Regions from separate parts of the Streptomyces sp. NPDC034085 genome, predicted to be linked through region 1. Evidence: riboswitches for the same ligand, from Rfam matches in the RefSeq annotation. Region 1 holds a riboswitch; the other holds the start of a gene.
The links. Region 1 has a riboswitch for glycine ahead of gcvP (aminomethyl-transferring glycine dehydrogenase). Riboswitches for the same ligand answer to the same signal wherever they lie in the genome.
Positions count from the first base shown of each region.

Region 2: linked by a shared signal. The riboswitch ahead of gcvT (glycine cleavage system aminomethyltransferase GcvT) and the one ahead of gcvP (aminomethyl-transferring glycine dehydrogenase) in region 1 are both predicted to bind glycine.

Region 1 covers NZ_JBVISL010000004.1:5,158-19,378, reverse strand. The annotation lists partial or broken gene ACZ501_RS14905 (hypothetical protein) at 1-157, shown strand, start outside; gene ACZ501_RS14900 (PhzF family phenazine biosynthesis protein) at 349-1,176, shown strand; gene ACZ501_RS14895 (CPBP family intramembrane glutamic endopeptidase) at 1,366-2,163, opposite strand; gene ACZ501_RS14890 (glutamate-cysteine ligase family protein) at 2,248-3,783, opposite strand; gene ACZ501_RS14885 (hypothetical protein) at 4,276-4,896, shown strand; gene ACZ501_RS14880 (DUF5999 family protein) at 5,157-5,345, shown strand; gene gcvP (aminomethyl-transferring glycine dehydrogenase) at 5,472-8,357, opposite strand; glycine riboswitch at 8,553-8,651, opposite strand; gene ACZ501_RS14870 (PRC-barrel domain-containing protein) at 8,774-9,130, shown strand; gene ACZ501_RS14865 (DNA polymerase IV) at 9,127-10,527, opposite strand; gene ACZ501_RS14860 (MerR family transcriptional regulator) at 10,592-11,230, opposite strand; gene ACZ501_RS14855 (bifunctional nuclease family protein) at 11,415-11,888, opposite strand; gene ftsR (transcriptional regulator FtsR) at 11,951-12,715, opposite strand; gene ACZ501_RS14845 (FHA domain-containing protein) at 12,785-13,675, opposite strand; gene ACZ501_RS14840 (DUF881 domain-containing protein) at 13,806-14,221, opposite strand, start outside.
Region 2 covers NZ_JBVISL010000002.1:953,106-967,326, reverse strand. The annotation lists gene ACZ501_RS09815 (ABC transporter ATP-binding protein) at 482-1,522, opposite strand; gene ACZ501_RS09810 (ABC transporter ATP-binding protein) at 1,528-2,589, opposite strand; gene ACZ501_RS09805 (ABC transporter permease) at 2,619-3,620, opposite strand; gene ACZ501_RS09800 (ABC transporter substrate-binding protein) at 3,813-5,522, opposite strand; gene ACZ501_RS09795 (ABC transporter permease) at 5,617-6,609, opposite strand; gene ACZ501_RS09790 (enhanced serine sensitivity protein SseB C-terminal domain-containing protein) at 7,243-7,983, opposite strand; gene ACZ501_RS09785 (enhanced serine sensitivity protein SseB) at 8,046-8,780, opposite strand; gene ACZ501_RS09780 (AAA family ATPase) at 8,939-9,598, opposite strand; glycine riboswitch at 9,814-9,917, shown strand; gene gcvT (glycine cleavage system aminomethyltransferase GcvT) at 10,094-11,209, shown strand; gene gcvH (glycine cleavage system protein GcvH) at 11,298-11,678, shown strand; gene glyA (serine hydroxymethyltransferase) at 11,694-12,950, shown strand; gene ACZ501_RS09760 (L-serine ammonia-lyase) at 13,184-14,221, shown strand, end outside.

The DNA of each region.
Region 1 (14,221 bases):
ACCCGGTCTCGATCCGGCCGGACTGCCGTCCGAGGCGGTGGCCCTGGCCCGACTCGTAGAGCTCTCTCGGGGACCGGTCGCTGCGGCCTGCCTTGTCGTCGGGTGCGAGGGCGATCCGCTCGATCCCCTGTTCGGCGCCGCCCGCGGCCGACCCTGACTGCCCGCCATCAGCCTGGACCGGCGTCGGGTCGGCCAGTCGTCCGCGGCCCGGACCGCAGCCGGCTGGCCAGTGGCACGCGGTCAAAGTTCAGTGAGAACGGTCAAGCTTCAATGCGACAGGTCACGACCAGTCCAGTCACCCCGGATTGGCCTTTGTCGGGGGTTCGGGGAGCGACCTACCGTCGGCCCATGCGCATCCGAATCGTCGACGCCTTCACCGACCGCCCCTTCCACGGGAACCCCGCAGCAGTCCTGCTCCTCGACGGCGGTTTCCCCCCGGACGCCTGGCTCCAGCAGGTCGCCGCCGAGGTGAACCTCTCCGAGACCGCGTTCGCCCACCCCCTGCCGCCCGGCGGCGACGCCGACTGGGCGCTGCGCTGGTTCACCCCGGCCGCCGAGGTCGACATGTGCGGCCACGCCACCCTCGCCACCGCGCACGTACTGGCCACCGGCGGGCTCGCCCAGGGGCTGATCCGCTTCAGCGCGCGCTGCGGGATCCTCACGGCACGGGTCGACGGGGACGGCACCGTCACGATGGACTTCCCCACCTCCTCGCTGACCCCGCTGGAGCCGGTCCCCGAGGTCAGCCGCGCCCTGGGCGCCGAGGCCAGGTCGTTCCACGACACCGCCGAGCACATCGGCGATCTGCTGGTGGAGCTGGCGGACGAGCGGACCGTACGGGAACTGGCGCCCGACCACGCGGCCCTGCGGGCGTACTCCCGCCGCGGGGTGATCGCCACCGCGCCGGCCGAGGACCCCTCCCGCGGGTACGACTTCGTCAGCCGCGGCTTCTTCCCCGCCCTCGGCATCGACGAGGACCCGGTGACGGGAAGCGCCCACACCGCCCTCGCCCCGTTCTGGGCCGCCCGGCTGGGCCGCACCGAGATGACCGGTCTGCAGGGCGGGGCCCGCACGGGCCTGGTCCGGGTGACGCTGGCGGGCGACCGCACGCTCCTGACGGGCCGCGCCGTCACCGTCCTCGACGGCGAGCTGCTCACCGCCCCCGAGGCCGGCTGACGCGGTCGGGCACTCCGGGGTGTCCGCGAAGTCCCGCCTGCCCTGCGACGCCTGGCACCGCACCTCGCCGCGTTGTCGGGCCCGCCCGAGTACGTCCAGTACGCGGGCGGCCCTCCGCCTTGCGATGCACGGCACCAGACGCCGCAGGGCCCGCCCTTCGGGCGGCCGGCGCTACTTCGCGGACACCCCCTAGAGGGTCGGCAGCCAGCCGACCTTGCCCGCGAGCAGGGCGTACCCGCCGAAGGCGACGATGTCGAGCAGGGCGTGCGCGACGACCAGGGGGCCCACCCGGCCCCAACGCCGGTAGGCCAGGACGAAGACGACGCCCATCACCATGTTGCCGACGAAGCCGCCGACGCCCTGGTAGAGGTGGTACGAGCCGCGCAGCACCGAGCTGGCGAGCAGCGCGGCCGTCGGCGACCACCCGAGCCGGTCCAGCCGGCGCAGCAGGTACGCCAGCACGATGACCTCCTCCACCACGGCGTTCTGCACCGCGGAGAGGATCAGGACGGGGAACTTCCACCACACGTCGGGCAGCGCCTCCGGCACCACCGTCAGGTTGAAGCCCGTGGCCCGGGCCGCCAGGTAGAAGGCCAGCCCGGCGCTGCCGATGCCGGCGGCCACGAGGGCGCCCCGGGCCAGGTCCCCTCCGGGCCGGGTGCGGTCGAAGCCCAGGACCCGCAGCCCGGGCGCGCCCTCGCGGCTCAGCAGGTGGGCGACGAGCAGCACGGGCACCAGCGCGCTCGCGATCCCGAACAGCTGCCAGGCCAGGTCCAGCCAGGGCCGCCCGGGTGCGTACGAGCCGTTGAGCGTGGCGGCCTGGTCCTTGAGGCCGCCCGGCTTGGTGAGCGAGCCGATGAAGCTGATCAGCGCGGAGACCCCGCTCGCGCCCAGCGACAGCGCCAGCACGAGCAGCGTCTCGGTGCGCAGGACCCGGCGCCCGTCCTCGCGCAGTTCCACGACCACCGGCTCCGGCTGCACCCGCACGCCTGACTCCCGTCCCGATCCGACCACCACCCCATACTGCCCCCTCGGGGGCGGGAAAAAATCACCGGCCGGCCCGAGCACCGGTCAGCGGCGGACCGCCGCCCTGGCGTCCACTTCCTGCTCCTCCAGGCCCACGGGCCAGGTGTGCACGGGGTCGCCCTTGTGCATCAGCTCGCTGTAGCGCCGGGTGGTCGCCGCCAGGGCGGCGTCGCGTTCGAGGCCGCCCGCGAGCGCCCGGTGGTACGTCTCCACCTGCCAGGTCGCCCCGTTCACCCTGCGCCGGCACCGCTCCTCGATGATCCCGAGGTAGTGGTCCCGGTCGGCGGGTTCGATGCCCCAGGCGTCCAGCCCGGACGCGGCCATCGGCAGCAGCTCGTCCAGCACCAGCCGTACCGCGGGCACGCTCACCAGTCCCCCGGCCCGGCCCCGGCGCGGCCAGCGGATCCGCGCGTCGATCCCGTACCGGCAGGCCGCGTCGAAGTTGGCCTCCGCGTCCGCGAACGGCATCCGGGTCCACACCGGACGCTGCTCGTCCGCGAGGGTCCGTACGAGGCCGTAGTAGAAGGCGGCGTTGGCGACGACGTCGGCCACGGTGGGTCCGGCGGGCAGGACGCGGTTCTCCACCCTCAGGTGCGGCACCCCGTCGGCGACCCCGTAGACGGGCCGGTTCCACCGGTAGACCGTGCCGTTGTGCAGCACCAGCTCCTGCAGGCTCGGTACCCCGCCCTCGGCGAGCACCCGCAGCGGCTCCTCCTCGTCGCAGATCGGCAGCAGGGAGGGGAAGAAGCGGACGTTCTCGGCGAACAGCTCGTACGCCGAGTCCACCCACCGCTCCCCGAACCAGGTCCGCGGCCGCACCCCCTGTGCCTGGAGCTCCGGCGGCCGGGTGTCGGTGGCCTGGGTGAACAGCGGCGGACGCGACTCGCGCCACAGCTCCCGCCCGAACAGGAAGGGCGAGTTGGCCCCCACCGCTATCTGCACGGCCGTCACCGCCTGCGCGGCGTTCCACACGTCGGCGAACCGGGCCGGGGTCACCTGCAGGTGCAGCTGTACGGAGGTGCAGGCGGCTTCCGGCACGATCGACCCGGTGCTCCAGCTCAGCCGCTCGACCCCGTCGATGTCGAGGCGGAAGTCCTCGCCGCGCATCATCAGGATCTGCTCGTTGAGCAGGGAGTAGCGGTCCACCGCCGAGAGGTTCGCCAGGGCCAGGTCCGCGCGGGAGATGGTGGGCAGTATCCCGATCATCACGACGCCCGCGTCGATCTCCACGGCCTGCCGGTGGGCGTAGTGGAGGCCCGCGCTCAGTTCTTCGGCGAGCTGGTCGAATACCCTGCCGTCGAGCCGGTGCGGGAGTACGTTCACCTCCAGGTTGAACATTCCCAGTTCGGTCTGGAAATCAGGGCTCGCAATCCTCTCCAGTACCTGCGCATTCACCATGCGCGGCAAACCGTCGGCACCTGCGAGATTCAGTTCGATCTCCAGTCCCATCATGTTCTTGGGACGATCGAACCTCTTCTCCGCCAGAAGCCGCTCCAGCCCCTCCAGGCACTCGTGAAGCTTCCTCCGATACCGATGCCGATCGGACAGGTCGAATCCGCCTGCCACGACCTTCTCCCCCATCGAAGCGTCCCTCCACGAGTCCGGCCCGGTCCGCCCGGGCGCACGTTACGGTCGATGATGCCCCGCCCCGGTGATCGATAACGCCGGGCCGGGACGGCTTGGCGGGGAGCGCGCGCGGGTATGGCCGGATGGGCGCTCCGGCACATTCCCGTGGCAACCGGCCGGACGCAAATTCCGCATGGCCTTTGCCGACTCCGGATTACCGGAGCTTTCCAGCCGAGCCCCCATCCGGTAACCTCCGAGGTCAGCGCGGTCTGTCCACGCGCAACCGGCATGAATACCATGACAGCGGGACCGGAAGACGCCTTGCCGGAAATAGCCGGGACGGCTAGCCGAAACACTGCGTGAACACATGTCGTATAAACTCCGCAAACGAGGCAGAGAGTTGGCGCGCGGCCATTGCCCCAAAGCCCACCTCTGACCCCAGAATGCGACTGCTCCGTCCGCCCTTTCCCCCGTACCACCGGTCTCCCAAGTGAGAGGCGACCCACCATGCCGCTGCATGTCCCCCCGGCTCCCGCGCCCGCCCTGCGCAGCGTCCTCGCGGCACTCGGTTCCCCCACCGCCGTCCACGAGGCGCACACCCCCGCCCTGCGCTCGTTCCAGGGGCCCCTGACCGCCGAACTCCCGCTTCCGGTGCACGTGCTCGACCGGCTCGGTGTGTCCGGCCACGCGCCCGGCGGCCGCCCGCCCCGTACGTGGCTCACCGGCTGGCGGTTCCTGATCCGCGGCGGCGACCGCTTCGTCGCGGCGGCCGACACCCGCCTCACCCCGGACGGCTGGGCCTTCTCCCACTTCTTCGAGGGCCCCTACGTGGCCGCCACGGAACGCGCCCTGCGCCAGGCGGAGTCGCTGGGCAAGAGCTACCAGCCCCGGCTGCTGTCCGTACCGGAGCTGTACATGCTGACCCTGTGGCTGCACGGGGCGGTCGGCGCCGACGCGGCCGCCGGCCTGCCCGCCGCCGCGGACCTGCTGGTACCGCTGGCCCCGGCCCCGCCCGGGATCGCCCCCTACCGGCCGTACCCGGTCTCGGAGCTGCTGCCCGTGCTGACCCACCGGCTGACCCCGGCGGCCCCACCCGCCCCGCCCACGCTCGCGGCCCCCGCGGCTTGACCCGGGTGACCCATTCGGCCTAGTCCGCTCGGGTCAATGCGAACCACCCGAAATGACAGGGGAGTTGGCCTGAACCGCCCGCACGGGTGATGCGTCCTCATTCCAAGAGGACAGCTGCCGGGAAATACCTGCGAAGCAGCCGTCCTGGGGGAACACTGAGGACATCCTCCCCGCAGGTGCGGGGACGACACAGGGGGACGGCCATGAATCACGCATCGAGCCGTAGCGAACAGACCACACCGCAGCGAAAGAACCCATCCATGTGCCAGCACCAGCCTGCCTGCCCGTCATCAGAATCCGCCGACCGGGAGGCCGCGCGCCCGGTGGCCAACCATCCGGAACAGGGCTGGAGCCTGCTGTGCAACGGCGTCCTGCTCTTCGAGGACACCGGTGAGCTGCTGCCGGACGGCCAGATCATCGCCCCGCACCGCCCGCTCGCGGTGGCCTAGGAGCAGGCACCGCGGACGGTGAAGGGGCCGGTCCCGGAGCGCGATGCTCCGGAACCGGCCCCTTCACCGTGTCACCGGCCCCTCGGCGGGCGGGCCCGGGGCGCCCCGGGCCCGCCCGCCGGCGGCTCAGTTGTCGTACTCATCCAGCGGCGGGCAGGAGCAGACGAGGTTGCGGTCGCCGAAGGCCCCGTCGATCCGGCGCACCGGCGGCCAGTACTTCTCGGCGGCCGAGACGCCGCCCGGGAAGACGGCCTCGTCGCGGCTGTACGGGTGGTTCCACTCGCCGCCCAGGGCCGCGGCCGTGTGCGGGGCGTTGGCCAGCGGGTTGTCGTCCGCCGGCCACTCGCCGCCCGCGACGCGCTCGACCTCGGCGCGGATGGCGATCATCGCGTCGCAGAAGCGGTCGATCTCGGCGAGGTCCTCGGACTCCGTCGGCTCGATCATCAGCGTGCCGGCCACCGGGAAGGACATGGTCGGCGCGTGGAAGCCGTAGTCGATCAGGCGCTTGGCGATGTCGTCCACGCTCACGCCCGTCGCCTTCGACAGCGGACGCAGGTCGATGATGCACTCGTGCGCGACCAGGTTGCCCGGGCCGGTGTAGAGCACCGGGTAGTGCGGCTCCAGGCGCTTGGCGATGTAGTTGGCGCCGAGCACCGCCACCTGGGTGGCGCGCTTGAGGCCCTCGCCGCCCATCAGGCGCACGTACGACCAGGAGATCGGCAGGATGCCCGCCGAGCCCCACGGCGCGGCCGAGATCGGGCCGACGCCCGTCTCCGGGCCGGCGGTCGCCTGGAGCGGGTGGTTCGGCAGGTACGGGGCCAGGTGGGCCCGGACGCCGACCGGGCCGACGCCCGGGCCGCCGCCGCCGTGCGGGATGCAGAAGGTCTTGTGCAGGTTCAGGTGCGAGACGTCGCCGCCGAAGTGTCCCGGCTTGGCCAGGCCCACCAGGGCGTTCAGGTTGGCGCCGTCCACGTAGACCTGGCCGCCGGCCTCGTGCACCTGCGCGCAGATGTCGGCGACGTGCTCCTCGAACACACCGTGCGTCGACGGGTAGGTGATCATGAGCACGGAGAGCTCGTCGCGGTACTGCTCGATCTTGGCGCGCAGGTCGTCGGCGTCCACCTCGCCGTCGTCGGCGGTCTTGACGACGACGACCTTCATGCCGGCCATCACGGCGCTGGCGGCGTTGGTGCCGTGCGCGGAGGACGGGATGAGGCAGATGGTGCGCTGCTCGTCACCGTTCGCGCGGTGGTAGGCGCGCACCGCCAGCAGGCCGGCGAGCTCGCCCTGGGAGCCGGCGTTCGGCTGGAGGGAGACCTTGTCGTAGCCGGTGACCTCGCAGAGACGTTCCTCCAGCTCGGTGATGAGCGTGGCGTAGCCCTGGGCCTGCTCGATCGGCGCGAAGGGGTGCAGCTGGCCGAACTCGGGCCAGGTGACCGGCTCCATCTCGGTGGTCGCGTTGAGCTTCATCGTGCAGGAGCCGAGCGGGATCATGCCGCGGTCCAGCGCGTAGTCCTTGTCGGAGAGCTTGCGCAGGTAGCGCAGCATCGCCGTCTCGGAGCGGTGCTGGTGGAAGACCGGGTGGGTCAGGTACGCGTCCGAGCGCAGCAGGGCCTCGGGCAGCGCGTCGGCGGTGGCCTCGTCCAGGGCCTCGATGTCGGCCGTGACGCCGAAGGCGGCCCAGACGGCTTCGAGGTCGGCGCGGCGGGTGGTCTCGTCGCAGGAGAGCGAGACGTGGTCGGCGTCGGCCTGGTGGAGGTTGACGCCGTTCTCACGGGCGGCGGCGACGACCTCGGCGGCCTTGCCGGGCACCCGGGCGGTGAGCGTGTCGAAGAAGGAGCCGTGCACCAGCTCGACCCCGCCGGCCGTCAGGCCCGCGGCGAGCAGCGCTGCGTAGCGGTGGGTGCGGCGGGCGATCGTGCGCAGGCCGTCCGGGCCGTGGTAGACGGCGTACATGCCGGCCATGACGGCGAGCAGCACCTGCGCGGTGCAGATGTTGCTGGTGGCCTTCTCGCGGCGGATGTGCTGCTCGCGGGTCTGGAGGGCCAGGCGGTAGGCCTTGTTGCCGTCCGCGTCCACGGAGACGCCGACGAGGCGGCCGGGCAGCGAGCGGGCGTGCTTGGCCTGGACGGCCATGTAGCCGGCGTGCGGGCCGCCGAAGCCCATCGGGACGCCGAAGCGCTGGGTGGTGCCGACGGCGATGTCCGCGCCCAGCTCGCCCGGGGAGGTCAGGAGGGTCAGCGCGAGCAAGTCGGCGGAGACGGTGACGATCGCGCCGAGCTCGTGCGCCTGGTCGATGACCGGCTTGATCGCGCGGACGGCGCCGGAGGCGCCCGGGTACTGGAGCAGCACGCCGAAGACACCGCGCTCGGCGATCTCGGCCGGGATGCCCTCGGACAGGTCCGCGACGACGACCTCGACGCCCGTGGGCTCGGCGCGGGTCTCGATCACGGCGATGGTCTGCGGCAGCGCGTCGGCGTCGACGAGGAAGACCCCGCCCTTGACCTTGCCCACGCGGCGGGCCAGGGACATGGCCTCGGCGGCCGCGGTGCCCTCGTCCAGCAGGGAGGCGCCCGAGGTCGGCAGACCGGTCAGGTCGGCGACGAGGGTCTGGAAGTTCAGCAGCGCCTCGAGGCGGCCCTGCGAGATCTCCGGCTGGTACGGCGTGTACGCGGTGTACCAGGCCGGGTTCTCCATGACGTTGCGCAGGATCACCGGCGGGGTGAAGGTGCCGTAGTAGCCCAGACCGATCATGGAGGACAGCACCTGGTTGCGGTCGGCGAGCGAGCGCAGCTCGGCCAGCACCTCGGCTTCGGTCCGCGCCTCGGGCAGGTTCAGCGCCTCGGCGGTCTTGATCACATCCGGTACCGCGGCGGCGGTGAGCTCGTCGAGGGAGCCGTAGCCCACCTGGGCGAGCATCTTGGCCTGCGCTTCGGCGTCCGGGCCGATGTGACGCTGCTCGAAGGGGATGCCCCGCTCGAGCTGGGAGAGCGGAATGCGGTTGGCGGTCATAACGGAGGCCTCCTGGTCGTATGACCTGCGAGGGGCACCACGGCGCGGGCACCCGGACGGCCTCCCCCTCTGTCATCTCAACCTGAGAGCTTCACCGGAGTCGCGGGGTTCGCCCGTGAGCTCCGGCTTTCACCGTCGGTGAGGGGAGGAGCCGGCACTGCGGGCCCGGCACCTGCCCCTGCTTTCCAGAGTGGCCTCGTCCGTGCGGTACGTATGCCTGAGAGATTCCGGGGAGGATTTGCTCCTTCGGCGCCTCCGTCGTACTCACTCGGAGGACTCTCCCGCACAGGGTCAACAGCCGTCACCCAGCCTACCAGCGAGGATCTCGACCCTCCCTCGAGTGGCCCCCTCTCCAAATATGCACTTTCGTAGTCATTACGCACGAGCTGTGCGCACTGCGACCGTACGGAGGGACCGTGCAGACCGACATCGATCCCCGCAGCCTGATCGGCCGCAAGGCGTTCGACCGCAACGGCGCCAAGATCGGCACCGTGGACGAGGTCTACCTCGACGACGCCACGGGCGTCCCGGAGTGGGCAGCCGTCCGGACCGGCCTCTTCGGACGCGACGCCTTCGTCCCCCTGGAACCCAGCGAGGTGGTGGACGACGCCCTGCGCGTGCCCTTCGACCGCTCCCTGATCAAGGACGCCCCCGACTTCGGGGTCGGCCGCCACCTCTCGCCCGAGCAGGAGCTCCAGCTCTACCACCACTACGGGCTGGACGTGGCGCTCCCCTCCGACTTCCAGCACCCCCGCCCCCAGGACACCGCCTAGCCGTCGCCGACGAGGGGCAGCGGATCGGAGGCCTCCAGGTCCGGGTCGTCCAGCCGGAAGGTACGGACCCGGCCGGGGGGCGATCCGGGCTGCTCGAACCGCACGGTCACCCGTCCGACCCCGCTGCCCTGCACCCACCCCGGCCCGTACACCGCGTGCCGTACGTCGCTCCCGGCCGCCCAGTGCCGTACGGGAGGCGCTTGCTCGGCCTCCGGGGCTGGCGGGGCCCCCTCCGGCGGCCCGGCGCTCCCGGCGGCCGCCGAGCCGCTCTCACCGGCCCCGGAAGGCTCCGGAGCCACCCCCTCCGCCTCTTCCCCGGCGGCGGCCAGCGCGTGGGCGAACAGGTCCTCCTGGGTGTAGTCCGCCAGCCCCGTCACCCCCACCCCCAGCAGCCGCACCCCGCCGGTGGTGTCCACGCCCTCCAGCAGCCGTGCGGCGGCCTCGCGCACCACCGCCGGGTCGTCGGTCGGCCCCCGCAGCGTCTCGGAGCGGGTCAGCGTCGAGAAGTCGTACCGGCGGACCTTCAGGACGATGGTCCGCCCCGAGTGCCCCGCCCCGCGCAGCCGGCCCACGCAGCGGTCGGCGAGCCGCTGCACCTCGTACCGGATCCGGACCCGGTCGTGCAGGTCCACGTCGAAGGTGTCCTCCACCGACACGGACTTCGCGTCCCGCTCGGCGACCACCGGGCGGTCGTCGAGCCCGAGTGCCATCCGGTACAGGCCCACCCCGTGTGCCCGGCCCACCATCCGCACCAGTTCGTCCTCGCCGGCCTCGGCCAGCTCCCCCACGGTGGTGATCCCGGCCCGCCGCAGGTGCTCCCCGGTGGCCGGCCCCACCCCGGGCAGGGTGCGCACCGACATGGGCGCCAGCAGCTCCCGCTCGGCCCCCGGCTCGATCAGCAGCAGCCCGTCGGGCTTGGCCTCCTCCGAGGCCACCTTGGCCAGCATCTTGGAGCCGGCCAGCCCCACCGAGCCGCTGAGCCCGGTGGCCGCCCTGATGTCCGCGCGCAGCCGCTCGCCGGTGGCGCGGGCGCCCGCCGCGTCGAAGGCCGCTCCGCCCGCCTCCAGGTCCACGAAGGCCTCGTCCAGGCTGAGCGGCTCGACCAGCGGCGACAGCTCCCGCAGCAGGCCCATGACGAGATCGCTGACCTCGCGGTAGAGGCTGAAGCGCGGGATCAGGTAGGCGCCGTTCGGGCAGAGCCGGCGGGCCTGGGCGGTCGGCATCGCCGAATGCACCCCGAACCGCCGGGCCTCGTAGGAGGCGGTGGCCACCACCCCGCGCGGGCCGAGGCCGCCGACGATCACGGCCTTCCCGCGCAGGCTGGGCTTCGACGCCTGTTCCACGGCGGCGTAGAAGGCATCCATGTCCAGGTGCAGGATGGTCGGTGCGGCTCTCACAGCACCGATGCTGCCCCATGCCACTGACAACGCCGTGGTGCCGGCGCGCCCGGCGGCGTCCGGGTCAGACGGCCCGGTTGCGCCGCGCGGCCAGCTCGTCGGCGGGATTGTGGCCGACCAGGGTCTCCCCCGTGTCCACGCGCTCCCCGTGCAGCTGGGAGAGCGCGTTCTCGACGTCGCGCCATACGACGCCCACCGCGATGCCGAAGACGCCCTGGCCGCCCTGGAGGAGGCTCACGACCTGGTCCGGCGAGGTGCACTCGTACACGGTGGCGCCGTCGCTCATCAGCGTCATGCGCTCGAGGTCGCGGAAGCCGCGGTCCCGCAGGTGCTGGACGGCGGTGCGGATGTTCTGGAGCGCCACCCCGGTGTCCAGGAAGCGCTTGACGATCTTGAGGACGACCACGTCGCGGAAGCTGTACAGGCGCTGGGTCCCCGACCCGTACGCGGGCCGGACGCTCGGCTCCACGAGCCCGGTGCGGGCCCAGTAGTCCAGCTGGCGGTACGTGATCCCGGCGGCCGCGCACGCCGTCGGCCCGCGGTAGCCGACCTCCTCGGGCGCCGGGCCCTCACCCACCGGCCCGACCGGCGGGCACGCCGGCTGACGGTGCGCGGCTCCCGCCGCGCCGCCGTGCAGCGGGTACGGCCCACCGTCGCTCCGCGCGGGGGTGCCCCCGGTCGTACCGTCGCCCGTGATCCTCACGCCGACCCTCCGTCCTTGACCTGCCACCTCGAAGGTAGGCAGTGACCAGGGGTGCGTCAACGATCGCCACACTCGGCACGCCGAGTGATAATCACCCTGAGAGTGGTTTCCCGTACCCCGCTGCCGGGAAAGGCTACTCGAATGGGCTGACAGTTCCCGGTGAGCCGCGCGGCCTTCGGCGGGACTACTGGGGGCCCGTTCCGAAGTCCTCGGGGGAGATCTGGTCGAGGAACTCGCGGAACTTCTCCACCTCGTCCTCCTGCTCGTCGGGAATCGCGATGCCGGCGTCGTCGAGGACGCCGTCACTGCCGTAGATCGGCGTTCCCGTCCGCAGGGCCAGCGCTATGGCGTCCGACGGCCTCGCGCTCACCTCGACTCCACTGGCGAAGACCAGTTCCGCGTAGAAGACGCCCTCCCGCAGATCCGTGATCCGGACCTCGGTGAGCTCCTCACCGACCGCCTCCAGCACGTCCTTGAACAGGTCGTGCGTCAGCGGCCGGGCAGGGGCCATGCCCTGCTGCGCGAAGGCAATGGCGGTCGCCTCCCCAGGACCGATCCAGATGGGGAGGTACCGGTCGCCTCCCACTTCACGCAGGAGCACGATCGGTTGGTTGGAGGGCATTTCCACCCGGACACCCACAACGTCGAGCTCGTTCACACAGCAACCCTAGGACGTGCTCGGCAGGTTTGGGTAGTCGGGGCTCCCCCGGACCCGTCGGATCAGTGCGGACGGACCCCGAGAGCGGCCCGGACCAGGGCCTCGTGGAGCCGTACGGACAGCCCTGCGAGCTCCTTCATCGTGGCTTCGGCGTGGGCCCGGGTCTGCGGGTTGCGGTGGCGGCGCAGCGGGGCCACGAGCTGCTCCACCAGACCGGCCTCCCGGTCCGCCGCAGCCTTCATGGCCCGCAGATGGCGGGGCTCGAGCCCGAACCGGCCCAGTTCCGCGATCAGCCGGGCCACGGTGACGGTCTCGGCGTCGAACCCGCCGCCGGGGGCCTCGGAGATGAGCCCGTACGACTCCCACTCCACGAGCTGGACCTCGTCCACCTCGGCGGCGGCGAGCAGCTCGGCCCGGCCGACCCGGGCCACCGTCGGCCGCTCCCCGCCCGGCTCCCCGCCGACCGTGGGGGCACCCGCGGGATCCACGGACTCCCCGTGCGCCGCGGGCCCGGGGATGCGGATCTGCTCACCGCGGTCGAGCGCGTCGAGCTGCTCCCGGATGACCTTCAGCGGCAGGTAGTGGTCGCGCTGCAGGCGCAGGATGCGCCCGAGCCGCTCCACGTCGTCCGTGCTGAACTTGCGGTATCCGGAAGGTGTGCGTCTGGGCTCGACGAGCCCCTCCGCCTCCAGGAAGCGGATCTTGGAAATCGTCACTTCGGGGAACTCGTCGCGCAGCATGGTCAGCACCATGCCGATGCTGACCAGCTGCCGGGACGGGCCGGCGGCGCCGTTCTTCGAGGCGCCGCCCGTCGGGGTACGCAGCATGGAACCTTCCCTGGGGTCCCCCCGGGGGTGTCCGGGGGTGGGGTGCCCCCCGGACGGTGTCCGAGGGGGTCAGGCGCCCCGCAGGCTCGCGTAGAAGCACAGCCGGTACTTGCCGATCTGCACCTCGTCGCCGTTGTGCAGGGCGACGGAGTCGATCGGCTCGCGGTTCACGTACGTGCCGTTGAGGCTGCCCACGTCGGAGACGGTGAAGCCGCCCTCCGGGCTCCGGCGGAATTCGACATGCAGGCGGGAGACGGTGATGTCGTCCAGGAAGATGTCGCTCTGCGGGTGCCGGCCCGCCGTGGTCAGTTCGCCGTCCAGCAGGAAGCGGCTGCCCGAGTTGGGTCCGCGCCGCACGATGAGCAGGGCGGAACCGGGGGGCAGCGCCTCCACCGCGGCCTGGGCCTCGGGGGACAGCGAGGACGGAGCGTGCTGGCCCGATCCCTCGGCCTCGTAGGCCTCCAGGCCCGAGATCGAGATGGTGGACGTGGTCTCCGAAGCGCGCTCCGGCGTCAGACCCGGCCGCAGCGGCGCCCCGCAGTTGGAGCAGAAACGGCTCGCCGCATCGCTGCGGTGCCCGCACCTGCCGCACGTCTGCTCGGCCGACATGGACGGCTCCTCGCGCCGCGGCTGCCCCGCGGAGGCACTGGTGGCATACGGGTCAGAGGCGTACCCTCCACCCGCACTTGAGGCTGATGGGTCACCGAAACCTATGCGTCCGGAACCAGCGGGGTCAACGGACGACGCGCCGCGCGCCCCCGCGTCACCCGGGCCGGCCACCTCGTCGCGGAAGAGGGGCCTGTCGCCCTGCCCTTCCGCTTCCGGCTGCCCCGCGCGGTGCCGTGCCGCACCGCTTTCCTCGTTCTTCTTCTTGCCGAACAACTTCTCAAACAACTTCACGGGCGATTCCCCTTGACCGAAACAGACCCGCCCGTGGGGCAGGACGAACTCTGCATGCACACACCTGCCGACCCGGACATTCTGACAACGTCCGTAACCACCAGACAGTTTCCACCACGCACGGCGACTTCCGTGCGTCGACCCCCCGCAGGCGTCGGCCCGCGTGAGCCTGTCCACGTCGCATCCCGCATCACGGCGATGACGACCGAGCGTAGTCAGGCTGCTTCGCAGCCCGCAAGGCGTCCACAACGATCTTCGCCGACCGTGTGACGGCGACCGTGGCCTGTTCCTTCTCCATGGTCTGCACGACACCGCCCGGGATGTTCAGCGCCGGCTCCAGATCCTGCGGTTTGCCGATCACCCTGAATTCATAGGGTTGTGTGATCTTCTTACCGTCGATGCCGACCCCGCCGCCCTCGTCCGAGAAGTACGACCCCGCCACGACACGCACACCGTTGATCTGGATCGCCTCGGCCCCGGCCGCCCGCAGCTCCTGGAGGGTGTCCAGCAGCTGGTCGGACCGCACCTGGCCCTTGGTGTCGGTGATCCGCAGCGTGATGCCCGGGCCCTGTGCTGCCACCGTACCCGCCAGGATGCCCAGTTGAC
Region 2 (14,221 bases), on a different contig from region 1:
GCTCCGCCCCCAGCCCCCGCGCCTCAATCGCCGGCGAGGCTGAACCACCCAACGGAAAGCCCGCGAGCCGAAACCCCGAGGGGTTCGGCCCAACCGGCGGCCCGGCCCAGCCCGGGGTGCCGGGCACAGCCCGGATGCCGAGCACAGCCCGGGTTACCGGGCACAGCCCGGATGCCGAGCACAGCCCGGGTTACCGGGCACAGCCCGGGTCGCCCGACCCAGCCCGGGGGCCGGGCACAGCCCGGGTCGCCCGACCCAGCCCGGGGGCCGGGCACAGCCCGGGTTGCCGGGGCTGGGGCGGAGCCCCGGGGAACGGTGGAAGGGCGGGTCGGGGGCCGCTCCGCGCAGCGGCCCTAGACCCGCAGGCGACGGCCGGCCCCCGCGTGGGCCCACGACCCCGCCCGACGTCCGCCGGACGGAGTCCGGCGCAGCGGCGCGAAGCCGGGGAGGCGCCCCGGCGCCGAGCCGGGCTAGCCGCGCGTCAGGCCGACGGGGTCGGCGGGGTGTTCTCCGGGTGGTGGCAGGCCACCTCGTGGCCCGGCTTGAGGGCGACCAGCGGGGGGTCCTGCTTGCCGCACACCTCCGTCGCCTTCCAGCACCGCGTGTGGAAGCGGCAGCCCGCCGGCGGGGAGATCGGCGACGGGACGTCGCCCTTGAGCAGGATGCGGCCGCTCTTCGCCCCGCGCCGGCGCGGGTCCGGGACCGGGACGGCGGAGAGCAGGGCGTTGGTGTACGGGTGCATGGGCGACTCGTACAGCGACTTGCGGTCCGCGAGTTCCACGATCTTGCCGAGGTACATCACCGCGATGCGGTCCGAGACGTGCCGGATGACCGACAGGTCGTGCGCGATGATCACGTACGTCAGGCCGAGCTCCTCCTGGAGGTCGTCCAGCAGGTTGACCACCTGGGCCTGGATGGAGACGTCCAGCGCCGACACCGGCTCGTCCGCCACCACCAGCTTCGGCTTGAGCGCGAGCGCCCGGGCGATGCCGATGCGCTGGCGCTGGCCGCCCGAGAACTCGTGCGGGTAGCGGTTGTAGTGCTCCGGGTTCAGGCCCACCAGGGCCAGCAGCCGCTGCACCTCCGCCTTGATCCCGCCCTCCGGGGTGACTCCCTGGAGCTTGAAGGGGGCCGAGACGATCGCACCGACCGTGTGGCGGGGGTTCAGCGAGCCGTACGGGTCCTGGAAGATCATCTGGACGTCCCGGCGCAGCGGCCGCATGCCCGCCACGCCGAGGTGGGTGATGTCCTGGCCCTCGAACTCGATGCGCCCGCCGGTCGGTTCGAGCAGGCGCGTGATCAGCCGGCCCATGGTCGACTTGCCGCAGCCTGACTCGCCGACGATGCCGAGGGTCTCACCGCGCCGGACCTCGAAGTCGATCCCGTCGACGGCCTTGACGGCCCCGGCCTGGCGCCGCAGCATCCCCTTGCTGATGGGGAAGTGCTTGACCAGTCCGGTCACCTTCAGCAGCGGCTCCGCCCCGGTGTCCTGCACGGCGGTCTCCGCCGCGTCCTTCTTCATGTCCGTCACAGCTTCGGCGCAATCTCTTCGGTCCAGATCCGGGTCCGCTCCTCCTGCGACATGTGGCAGGCGGACCAGTGCCGGCTGTCGTCCTCGGTCAGCTCGGGGCGCTGGGTGCGGGTGATGCCCCCCTTGGGCACGTCGGCGTAGGGGCACCGGGGGTTGAAGGCGCAGCCGCTCGGGATGTTGATGAGGCTGGGCGGAGAGCCCTTGACCGGGATCAGGCGCTCGGTCTGGTCGCGGTCGATGCGCGGCATGGAGCCGAGCAGTCCCCAGGTGTACGGGTGGCGGGGGCCGTAGAAGACCTTCTCGGCGGTGCCGCGCTCGACGCAGCGGCCGCCGTACATCACCAGGATGTCGTCGGCCATCTCGGCGACCACGCCGAGGTCGTGCGTGATCATGATGACCGCGGAGCCGAACTCCTTCTGCAGGTCGCGGATCAGGTCGAGGATCTGCGCCTGGACGGTGACGTCCAGGGCCGTGGTCGGCTCGTCCGCGATGAGCAGCTCGGGGTTGTTGACCAGCGCCATCGCGATCATCGCGCGCTGGCGCATGCCGCCGGAGAACTCGTGGGGGTACGCGTCCACGCGCCGGTGGGGCTCCGGGATGCCGACGCGGTCGAGCATCTCGACGGCGCGGGTGCGGGCCTTCTTCTTGTCGACGTCGTGGTGGGTGCGGTACGCCTCGATGATCTGCTTGCCGACCGAGTAGTACGGGTGCATCGCGGACAGCGGGTCCTGGAAGACCATCGCCATCTTGCGGCCGCGCAGGCGCCGTACGCGGTCCGCGTCGGCCTGGACCAGGTCCTCGCCGTCGAGGAGCACCTCGCCCGAGATGGCGGGGCGGCTGCGCGCGTTGCCGGTGCGGTGCAGGCCCATGATGGCCAGCGAGGTCACCGACTTGCCGGAGCCGGACTCGCCGACGATGCCGAGGGTCTTGCCGCGCTCGAGGTCGAAGGAGAGCCCGTCGACGGACTTCACGAGGCCGTCGTCGGTCGGGAAGTGGACCTTGAGGTCGCGCACGGAGAGGAAGGGGGCCGCGTCGGGCGCGCCGCCCTGCTCGGGCACGAAGGCCGGCTGGTCGGGGTCGTTCTTGGTCACGTCAGCCTCACGCGCGGGTCGATGACGGCGTACAGCAGGTCCACGATCAGGTTGGCCATCACCACGAACAGTGCGGCGAGCAGGGTGACGCCCATGATCACGGGCAGGTCGCCCTGGCCGATGGCGGCGACGGCCGCCGTACCCAGGCCCTGGAAGTTGAAGGTCGTCTCGGTGAGCACCGCGCCGCCGAGGAGGCCGCCGAGGTCGAGGCCGAACATGGTGACGATCGGGGTGAGCGTGGAGCGCAGGGCGTGCTTGCGGATGACCACGCCCTCCTTGAGGCCCTTGGCCCGGGCGGTGCGGATGTAGTCCTCGCCGAGGACCTCCAGCATGGTCGCCCGGGTGATGCGGGCGTAGGTGGCGGCGAAGAGGAAGGCGAGGGTGATCCAGGGCAGGATGAGGCTGTTGAGCCAGGCCACCGGATCCTCGGTCAGGGGTTTGTAGTTGGAGACGTCGAGCCAGCCGAGGCTGTAGACGAAGATCGCGGGGGCCACCATGCCGGTGAAGAAGATCGGCAGGGAGACGCCGGCGAGGGCGCCGACCATGACCGTGCGGTCGATGGCGGTGCGGCGCTTGAGGGCGGAGACCACCCCCGTGGCCACGCCGGCGATCACCCAGATCACGGCCGCCCCGAGGGCGAGCGAGAGGGTGACCGGGATGCGGTCCATCATGGTCTCCCAGACGGGCGCCTCGGTCTTGAAGGAGTAGCCGAAGCAGGGAGCCGCACAGTGGGTGATCTCGGTGCCGCCGTCGTAGTCGCGGCCGGCGAAGACGCCCTTGACGAAGAGCAGGTACTGCTCGGATATGGGCTTGTCGAAGCCCATCTTCACGCGGATGCCCGCCAGGGCGGTCTCGTTGGTCTCCCGGCCGGCGTACATGAGCGCGGGATCGCTGCCGGTCAGCTTCGGGACCGCGAAGAAGATGCCGAAGGTGACCACGGAGACCACCAGCAGCGTGGCGGCGACGTTGAACAGCCGCCGTATGAGGTAGACGAGCACTGCAGTCGGCCGCCCGGGGTTGGCGGCCGCCGCCCCTCGTGGGGGCGGCGGCCACCGCCTGCGGCCTTCACCTGCCCTTCGGACTAGCGCATGTGCGGTGAAGGCACTTACTTACGTGCTGAGTTGCGGATGCCCGCCCGGCGGTCGGCCGGGCCGGCGGGCTGCACGGCGCTTGCCGTGCAGCCCGGACTGCTACTTCTGCGCGATGCCCACGGTGGCGAGGTCGATCTTGCCGAAGGACTCGTTGAAGAAGACGTTCGTCAGGCGCGGGTTGTGGTAGACGAGCGCCTTGTCGAAGTTGATCGGCAGGTAGAGCGCCTTGTCCATGACCTTCTTGTTGATCTCCGTGTAGAACGGAGCGGCGGCCTCCGGGGTGGCGGCGGCAGCGGCCTTGTCGAACAGCCCGTTGATCTCGCTGTCGTTGACCTCGGTGTAGTTGTTGTTGCCGTTCGGCAGGATGAACGATCCGTCGACCAGCGGCTGGAGGAAGCCCGCGCCGGAGTTGTAGTCGGCGCCCCAGCCCATGACGATGATGCCGTAGCCCTTCTTCTTCACGTTCTCGGGCGAACCGATCGTGGAGGAGGAGAGCTTGCCGTCGAACTGGTCGATCGTCGCCTTGATGCCGACCTTGGCGAGCGAGGCCTGGAGGGACTCGGCGGTCTTGACCTCGGGGGCGCGGTTGTTGCGCACCGCGATGGTGGTCTCGAAGCCGTCGGGCTTGCCACAGGCCTTCAGCGCGGCCTTGGCCTTGGCCTCCTGCGGCTTGCCCTTCGTCAGGCTGAAGGGGTCGTAGGCCTTGTCCGAACCGGGGACGCCGGCCGGGAGCATGTTCGCGCCCAGGTCACCGCTGGTCGGGCCGCCGCGGGCGGTCTGGAGGGACTTCGGGTCGGCCGCGTAGATGACGGCCTTGCGGCACTCGATGTTGTCGAACGGGGCGACCGTCTGCGGGAAGGCGAAGTAGCGGATGTAGCCGGTGAAGGGGTTGTCCGCGTTCTTCTTGAGGTTCGCGTCCTTGAGGATCTTGTTCTTCGCGGCCTGCTGGACACCGGTGCCGTCGACGGCCATGTCGATGTCGCCGGAGAGCAGGCGCTGGTCCATGTCGTCCGGGTTGGTGGTGACCGTGAAGGAGACCTTGTCCGGCAGACCCTTGCGGATCGGGTCCGTGTTCGGGTCCCAGTTCTCGTTGCGGACGAAGGTCGCGCCCTTGCCGGCGGTGAAGCTCTCCACCTTGTAGGGGCCGGTGGAGATGGGCTTGTTCGTGTACGTGGCGCCCGTGTCCTTCGCCGCCGGGACCGGCGAGGAGGACGGCATGGCCAGCAGGTAGCTGAAGTCCGAGTTCGCGCTCGCCAGGTTGAAGACGATGGTCTTGTCGTCCGGCGTCTCGACGGTCTTCAGACCCATCTTGTTCGGGTCGGTGTCCTTGTACGGGCCGGGGTACTTCTGGCCCTGGTCGAGGAGGTCGATCAGGTAGGTCGGGCCGCCGGAGAGGACGTCCTGCGCGAAGACGCGCTCGACGCCGTACTTGATGTCCTTCGAGGTGATCGGCGTACCGTCCTCGAACTTCACCCCGTCCTTGAGCTTCAGGGTGTACGTCTTGCCGTCGTTGCTGATGACCGGCAGGGCCTCGGCGAGGTCCGGGACCACCTTGGTGCCGTCCTTGCCGGGCTTGGCGTCGTAGGCGAGCAGGCTGCGCACGTAGAGCCGCTGCATGTTCCACACGAAGCCGTAGTAGGCGCGCGCCGGGTCGAGGTAGTCCACGTCCTGCGGGGACCAGAGCTTGAGCTCGCCGCCCTTGGCGTCGGAGGGGTTGATGACGGCGGTGGCGGCGCCGCTGTAGCCCTTGCCGCTGTCGCCGTCCGCCTTGTCGTCCTTCTTGGCCCCGTTGCCGCACGCGGCGGTCATCGAGAGGGCGGCGATCACGGCGGTGATCGCGAGAGCCTGGTTTCTGCGGATCACGGTTGTCCAACCTCCATAGGTGGTGAAGCGAAGAAGCGGTTCAGCTGCCCTTGGGGTCGAGTGCGTCACGCAGCCCGTCCCCGAAGAGGTTGAACGCCAGGACGGTGATGAAGATCGTCATGCCGGGGACCACCATGTACATGGGGTCGTCCTGGTAGATGGGGACGGCGTCGGAGAGCATCTTTCCCCAGGAAGCGGTGGGCGGTTTGACGCCGGCGCCCAGGAAGCTGAGGGCCGCTTCGGTCAGGATGTTGGTCGGGATGATCAGCGTGGCGTAGACGAGGATCGGCGCGACCAGGTTCGGCAGCAGCTCCTTGACCAGGATGTAGCCGCGGCCGGCACCGAGGCTGCGCGCGGCCTCGACGTACTCGCGTTCGCGCAGGGAGATCGTCTGGCCCCGGACGATGCGGCCGATGTACGGCCAGCCGAAGAAGCCGATGACGAGGATGAGCACGCCCATCCGTACGCCGGAACCCTCGAACCCCCACACGGAGTTGGGGACCACGGAGACCAGGGCGATGGTGAACAGCAGCTGCGGGAAGGCCAGCAGCAGGTCCATCAGGCGGCTGATGATCCCGTCCACCCAGCCGCCGAGGAAACCGGCGAGGGCGCCCAGGAGGCTGCCGAGGACGACCGAGACGAAGGCCGCCAGGAAGGCGACGACCAGGGAGATGCGGGCGCCGTAGACGATCCGGCTGAACACGTCGCGCCCGTTGGTCGGTTCGACGCCCAGCAGGAAGTCGGAGCTGATGCCGCCCAGGGAGCCGAGCGGCGTGCCCAGGTCCGGGTCGATCATGTCCTCGTGGAACTCGTTGGGGTCGTGGCCCAGCAGGTTCACGATCAGCGGCGCGAAGACCGCCACCAGGATCAGGAGGATCACGATCACGCCGCCGGTCAGCGCGACCTTGTCGCGCTTGAGCCGCATCCAGGCGATGCGGCCGGGCGAGCGGCCTTCGATGGCCTTGGCAGGGACGTCGGCTACGGACACGGGTGCGGGTGTTTCCGCGCTCGTGTCGTGCAGTGGTGCCGTCATCGTGGTGGGGACCCCTCTCGGCCGACGGGTGGGTCGGCCCATGCCCGCCGCTGTGGCGGCGTTGGTGCGGAGTGGCGCTCGAGTGCTCGGGGCACGTGAACGCGTACGAGGTGCGAGGTGCTGGCAGTGCTGGCAGTGCGGCCGTGCTGTGGGTGGAGCAGGGTGCGGTGCGTGCGGTGCGGTGCAGCTGAGGTGCGGGAAGTGCGGACGCGCCGGGTGGGACGAGCGGCGAAGTCCACGTGCAGAACCGCGTCTGGGAGGACTGACCGGCTCTTGGGTGGGGAGTCTTCATCGGGCGCTCGACCAGCCGCCAGACCCGCAGATGAATGGATGCGCAACCGTGATCTGAGCCTGTGGTTCCCGTTATCCGGACTCCGTTGACGGCTCAGCGGAGCAAGACCGTCCGTTCGGTACGCAAACGGACATCGCGGCCAACCCTGCGGAGGAGTACGCCAATTGGACGCCCAACAGCGGCGATATCCGGACAAGACGAAGGCCGCCGGGAACCGTGGTTCCCGGCGGCCCGTTGTCCGTCGGAGGGGTCCGTCTCAGGGGGCGGGCGCACGCCCCGAATCCCTGTAGGAGGCTCGGGGAACCGGCTCCGCCCACCGGTTCCGGCAGCCCCCGGCCTGCTCAGTAGGCGGCCGCCTGCCCCTCGCGGTCGTAGAAGGGACGGGTCTGCGCGCGCAGCCACATCGCCACCGGATCGTGCTCGTCCGCCAGCGCGACCGTGCACACCGGGACGCCCTCGGGCACGGCGCCGACGGACTGGCGCATCATCTCCCGTACGGATTCCAGCGCGGGCGCCGAGGCGTCGTAGAGGTCGAGCCCCACCGCGAGGTACGCCGAACCGAGCGAGGGCTGCACCCAGGCGCGGCGCAGCGACCTGACGGCCGGCGTGCGGTGCGCGTGCTGCGTCAGCAGCCCGTAGAACTGCGGCAGCTCCAGGGCCGGCTCGGACAGCCGCAGCGGCCCCGCCGGCATCCGGTCCAGGCCGGTGGCGACCCGGCGCAGGTCGGCCCACGGCACGCCGAGGCCGCCGCCCTGGGCGTGCGGGTTGACCCACAGCCCCCACCGGTCCGGGTAGAGGGCGCGGGCGATGTCCCGGCCGGTGACCACCTCGTAGCCGCGGTTCCAGCCGCTGGCGGCCAGTTCCTGCGGGGATGTCACGCAGGGGGCGTAGCCGAGCCCCTCCACCTCCATGCCGCCGTACTGGGCGTCCGGTGAGCCCGGCTGCCCCTGCCACAGCAGCATCCACAGCCTGCCCTCGGCGAGGGCGTGCAGGAATGACTCGTAGCCCTCATAGCGCCCGGGAGTCACCTGGCGCAGCATGTGCTCGACCTGCCCGGCCGCGGCCGTGCCTGACGCACTCACCCGGTACCCCTCTTCGTCTTCGTCCGCCCGTCGTCCACACGTATGAACCAGCTTAAGCGGCGCTACGGCAGGTAGAAGGGGCGTACGCGCTCACGAATCCAGTCCGTGACCGGGTCCTCGGCGGCGTCCAGCAGGATCAACTGCACCGGCCAGGGCGCCGGTACGCGGGCCAGGGCGCGGCCGAGCGCCTCCAGCGGGGCGTTTCGCGACTCGGGCTCCCATCCCACCAGCCGGACACCGATGTAGAGCTGGGGCTCGCCGCCCTCGACGCTGGCCAGGCACCGGTGGGCGGCGGCGACCGCCCCGGTGGCCCGGAACTCCTCTGCGGCGGCGGCGAGGAAGTCCACCGGGTCGTCCTGCCAGTCGGGCTCGAAGAGCCGGACGCGGCCGCCGGTGGCGGGGCCGTCGAGCGGGGTGCGGCCGGCCCGGCACAGCTCGGCGACGGCGGCCGGGGGCAGCGGCACCCCGACGGCGCCCTCGGGGTTCACGGCGATGCCGAGCTGCGGGGGCAGGCCCCGGGCGAACTCGGCGGCGGGGGCGACGGCGAAGTCCATGGCGGGCCCGGCGGCGAAGCGGAACTGGGCCTCCGAGCTGTAGACGGGGACGTACGCCTCGCCGCCGATCAGCATCGTGGGGAGGTCGAGGGCGGCGCTGTCGGGCCCGCCGCCCTGGGGCAGCGGCACCCAGACCTGGCTGCGGCCGAGCACCTCGAGGATCCGCGGGCCGGCGTCCGCCTGTCCGAGCGCCGCCCCGAGCACCTGCTCCAACTCGTTGGCCGGCCAGCCGTTGCCCTGCATGTGCGCCTGCTCTCCCTGTGTCCGCGCCGGTGTCGCCCCGAGGCTATCGCGGCGCCCGCCGCCACCCCGGCCCGGGCCGCCCGGCTCCGCGCAGCGGGACGGCTCGGCGGGGCGTCGTCGGGCTTCGGACGCCGGGCTTCGGGCTCAGGCGGCCGGCTTCAGGCGTCGAAGGCGATGTGGGTCAGGGATGCGGCCGCGGGGCGGTCCAGGAGGGTGGTCGTGGTGCAGCCGCGCGGGGGGCGGCCCGATTCGGCCGCGGCGAGGAGGCGGGCCACGGCACTCCGGTGGCGGGCGAAGGCGTACGACGACACCCGTCGGCCCCGGGCCGCCTGCCCGGACAGGGCCTCCTCGGCGGTGGTGTCCAGCAGCAGCAGGTGCAGCGCCCGGCCGCGCCGCCGGGCGACGGCCGCGAGGACACCCCGCACCCAGGACTGGGTGCCGCAGTCGTGGACCACCACAGAGGCGCCGGAGCGCAGCTCGCGCCACAGCCCCCGGTAGTGGGCGGCGCGCACCAGCGGCCGGTACACCGCGTAGGGCAGTGCGGCCGGCATGCGGCGCTCCCAGCGCTCACGGGTGTCCTGGGAGTCGATGCCGGCTTCGGCGGCCCGCTTGATCAGGGTGGTCTTGCCGCCGCCGGGCAGGCCGGACACCACCACGATGTCCCCGGCCGCGAAGCCGAGCCGGTGCGGCCGCGCGGCCTGTCCGCGCAGGTCGCGCACCGCGCCGCCGACGGCCCGGGGGCGGGCGGCGCTCCGCTGGGCCGGCACCGCCCCGACCGTGCCCGTACTGGTCACCACTCCGAATCTCCGCACAGTGATCGTCTCCCCCCGAATCGGGCCGCGAGGGCCCCGTGCCCACTGAATGTAAAGAGACGGTAATCCGGCAGTCGCGGTTCCGGTCGGGCGTTCCACTGCGCGGACGGCTCGTCCACGGATCACGCTCACCGCACGTTCTTCCGGGCCCCACTGCCCTCTCCCGCGCGTCCCGTGCAATGATGTGCGCCATCTGGACACCTAACTGCATACCGGCCGCTTGAATCCGCGCGGGAGAGTCCCGGCAGGCCGCGAGGCCGTGCCCGGGCGCCGAAGGAGCAAGAACCTCCCTTGAATCTCTCAGGCCCCGTACCGCGTGGATGAGGCAGATCTGAAAAGCGAGCCCGACCGCGGCCGTCCCCGACGGCCCGGTGCGTGCTCCACCCAAGGTGCAAGTCGGCGTTCCCCCGTGGGAACTCTCGGCGAACCTCTCAGGTTCCGATGACAGATGGGGAGGAACCTCCTCGTCATGTCATGCCCTGGGACCCGGGAGCCACACCCATGAGCACTGCCCCCCGCCTGACCGCGCTCGACGCGCTGCACCGCTCGCTCGGTGCGACCATGACCGACTTCGCGGGCTGGGACATGCCGCTGCGCTACGCCAGCGAGCGCGACGAGCACAACGCCGTGCGCACCAAGGCCGGCCTGTTCGACCTGTCCCACATGGGCGAGATCACCCTGACCGGCCCGGAGGCCGTGAAGGCCCTGGACTACGCGCTCGTCGGGAACATCTCCACCGTCGGCGTCGGCCGCGCCCGCTACACGCACATCTGCCAGGAGGACGGCGGGATCCTGGACGACCTGATCGTCTACCGCCTGGGCGAGACCGAGTACATGGTCGTCGCCAACGCCTCCAACGCCCAGGTCGTGCTGGACGCGCTCACCGAGCGCGCCGCCGGCTTCGACACCGAGGTCCGCGACGACCGCGACGCGTACGCGCTGATCGCCGTCCAGGGCCCGGAGTCCCCCGGCATCCTGAAGTCGCTCACGGACGCCGACCTGGACGGCCTGAAGTACTACGCCGGCCTGCCGGGCACCGTCGCGGGCGTGCCCGCGCTGATCGCCCGCACCGGCTACACGGGCGAGGACGGCTTCGAGCTGTTCGTCTCCCCCGGGCACGCCGTGGAGCTGTGGCAGGCGCTGACCGAGGCCGGCAAGGACGCCGGCCTGGTGCCGGCCGGCCTGTCCTGCCGCGACACGCTGCGCCTGGAGGCGGGCATGCCGCTGTACGGGCACGAGCTGACCACGGACCTCACCCCCTTCGACGCCGGGCTGGGCCGGGTCGTGAAGTTCGAGAAGGAGGGCGACTTCGTCGGCCGCGCCGCCCTGGAGGCCGCCGCCGAGGTCGCCGCCACCAAGCCGCCGCGCAAGCTGGTCGGCCTGGTCGCCGAGGGCCGCCGCGTCCCGCGCGCCGGCTTCCCCGTGGTCGCGGGCGGCGAGGTCATCGGCGAGGTGACCTCCGGCGCCCCCTCCCCGACGCTGGGCAAGCCGATCGCCATGGCGTACGTCGACGCGGAGCACGCCGCGCCCGGCACCTCCGGCGTCGGCGTGGACATTCGCGGTACGCATGAGCCGTACGAGGTCGTGGCCCTGCCCTTCTACAAGCGGCAGAAGTAACCCTCGGACCGGTTCCCACCGTCCGCTCCGTCTCAGCACGCAAGACCACCGTTCGTATCCACCTCCCCGCATCCAGGAGAATCAGGTCATGAGCAACCCCCAGCAGCTGCGTTACACCAAGGAGCACGAGTGGCTGTCGGACGCCGAGGGCGGCGTCGCGACGGTCGGCATCACGGAGTTCGCCGCCACCGCGCTCGGTGACGTCGTCTACGCCCAGCTCCCCGAGGTCGGCGACACCGTCACCGAGGGCGAGACCTGTGGCGAGCTGGAGTCGACCAAGTCGGTCAGCGACCTCTACTCCCCCGTCTCCGGTGAGATCGTCGAGTTCAACCAGGACGTCGTGGACGACCCGTCGCTGGTGAACTCCGCCCCGTTCGAGGGTGGCTGGCTGTTCAAGGTGCGCCTCTCGGAGGAGCCGAAGGACGCGCTCTCCTTCGAGGAGTACACCGCTCTCACCGCCGGCAACTGACCCCAGGGGATCCTGATGTCTGTTCTGAACACCCCCCTCCACGAGCTCGACCCGGACGTCGCCGCCGCCGTCGACGCCGAGCTCGCGCGCCAGCAGTCGACCCTGGAAATGATCGCGTCGGAGAACTTCGCTCCGGTCGCCGTCATGGAGGCCCAGGGCTCGGTCCTGACCAACAAGTACGCCGAGGGCTACCCGGGCCGCCGCTACTACGGCGGCTGCGAGCACGTCGACGTGGTCGAGCAGATCGCGATCGACCGCATCAAGGCGCTGTTCGGCGCCGAGGCCGCGAACGTCCAGCCGCACTCGGGTGCGCAGGCCAACGCCGCCGCGATGTTCGCGCTGCTGAAGCCGGGCGACACGATCATGGGCCTGAACCTGGCCCACGGCGGTCACCTGACCCACGGCATGAAGATCAACTTCTCCGGCAAGCTCTACAACGTGGTCCCGTACCACGTCGACGAGACCGGCCAGGTGGACATGGCCGAGGTCGAGCGCCTCGCCAAGGAGTCCAAGCCGCAGCTGATCGTCGCCGGCTGGTCCGCCTACCCGCGCCAGCTCGACTTCGCCGCGTTCCGCCGGATCGCGGACGAGGTCGGCGCGTACCTGATGGTCGACATGGCCCACTTCGCGGGCCTGGTCGCCGCGGGCCTGCACCCGAACCCGGTGCCCCACGCCCACGTCGTCACCACCACCACGCACAAGACCCTCGGCGGTCCGCGCGGCGGTGTCATCCTGTCGACGCAGGAGCTGGCCAAGAAGATCAACTCCGCGGTCTTCCCGGGCCAGCAGGGCGGCCCGCTGGAGCACGTGATCGCGGCCAAGGCCGTCTCCTTCAAGGTCGCGGCCTCGCCCGAGTTCAAGGAGCGCCAGGAGCGCACCCTGGAAGGCGCGAAGATCCTCGCCGAGCGCCTGGTGCAGGACGACGTGAAGGCCGTGGGCGTGGACGTCCTCACCGGCGGCACCGACGTGCACCTGGTCCTGGTCGACCTGCGCAACTCCGAGCTGGACGGCCAGCAGGCCGAGGACCGCCTCCACGAGGTCGGCATCACGGTCAACCGCAACGCCATCCCGAACGACCCGCGGCCCCCGATGGTCACCTCGGGCCTGCGGATCGGTACGCCGGCCCTGGCGACGCGCGGCTTCGACACGGAGGCCTTCACCGAGGTCGCCGAGATCATCGCGCAGGCGCTGAAGCCGGCCTACGACGCCGCGGCCCTCAAGGCGCGCGTCTCGGCGCTCGCCGCGAAGTTCCCGCTGTACCCGTCGCTCTAACGACGGCCCGGGGGGCCCGGCCTCGTCTCGTACGGGGCCGGGCCCTTCCCATGCCCGGGCGCACCTTGATCCAGTACACGCGCCCGCAGCCCTCCCGATCCGTCCGGCGGCCAAGCCGTTCATTTCGCCGCGTTAAGCTCGTCTGTCGGACAAAAACCGCACAATGCCCCCACCCGGCACGATCCGCCTCTCCTGCCCCCTCCCACCCCACGAGCAGACAAGGGAGTCCGCCAGTGGCCATCTCCGTCTTCGACCTCTTCTCCATCGGCATCGGCCCGTCCTCCTCCCACACGGTCGGCCCGATGCGCGCGGCGCGCATGTTCGTCACGCGGCTGAAGAAGGACGGCGTCCTCGCCCAGACCGCGTCCGTCCGCGCTGAGCTGTTCGGCTCCCTCGGCGCGACCGGCCACGGGCACGGCACCCCCAAGGCGGTCCTGCTCGGCCTGGAGGGCCACTCCCCTCGCACGGTGGACGTCGAGGGCGCCGACGACGAGGTCGAGCGCATCCGCCGGAGCGGGAAGCTGCGGCTGCTGGGCGCGGAGATAGGCGGCGCCCACGAGATCGACTTCGACGAGCCGACCCAGCTGATCCTGCACCGCCGCCGCTCGCTGCCCTACCACGCGAACGGCATGACGCTCTTCGCCTACGACGCTTCCGGCGCCCCGCTGCTGGAGAAGACGTACTACTCGGTCGGCGGCGGCTTCGTCGTGGACGAGGACGCGGTCGGCGAGGACCGGATCAAGCTCGACGACACCGTGCTGAAGTACCCCTTCCGCTCGGGTGACGAGATGCTGCGCCTGGCGAACGAGACCGGCCTGTCGATCTCCTCCCTGATGCTCGAGAACGAGAAGGCCTGGCGCACGGAGGAGGAGATCCGCGAGGGCCTCCTGGAGATCTGGCGGGTCATGCAGTCCTGCGTGTCGCGCGGCATGTCCCGCGAGGGCATCCTCCCGGGCGGGCTGCGCGTCAAGCGCCGGGCCGCCGCCACGGCGCGCCAGCTGCGCACCGAGGGCGACCCGATGATGCACCGCAGCGAGTGGACGACGATCTACGCGATGGCCGTCAACGAGGAGAACGCGGCGGGCGGGCGCGTGGTGACCGCCCCGACGAACGGCGCGGCGGGCGTGCTGCCGGCGGTCCTGCACTACTACGTGAACTTCGTGCCCGGCGCGGACGAGGACGGCGTGGTCCGCTTCCTCCTCGCCGCGGGCGCCATCGGCATGCTCTTCAAGGAGAACGCCTCGATCTCCGGCGCCGAGGTCGGCTGCCAG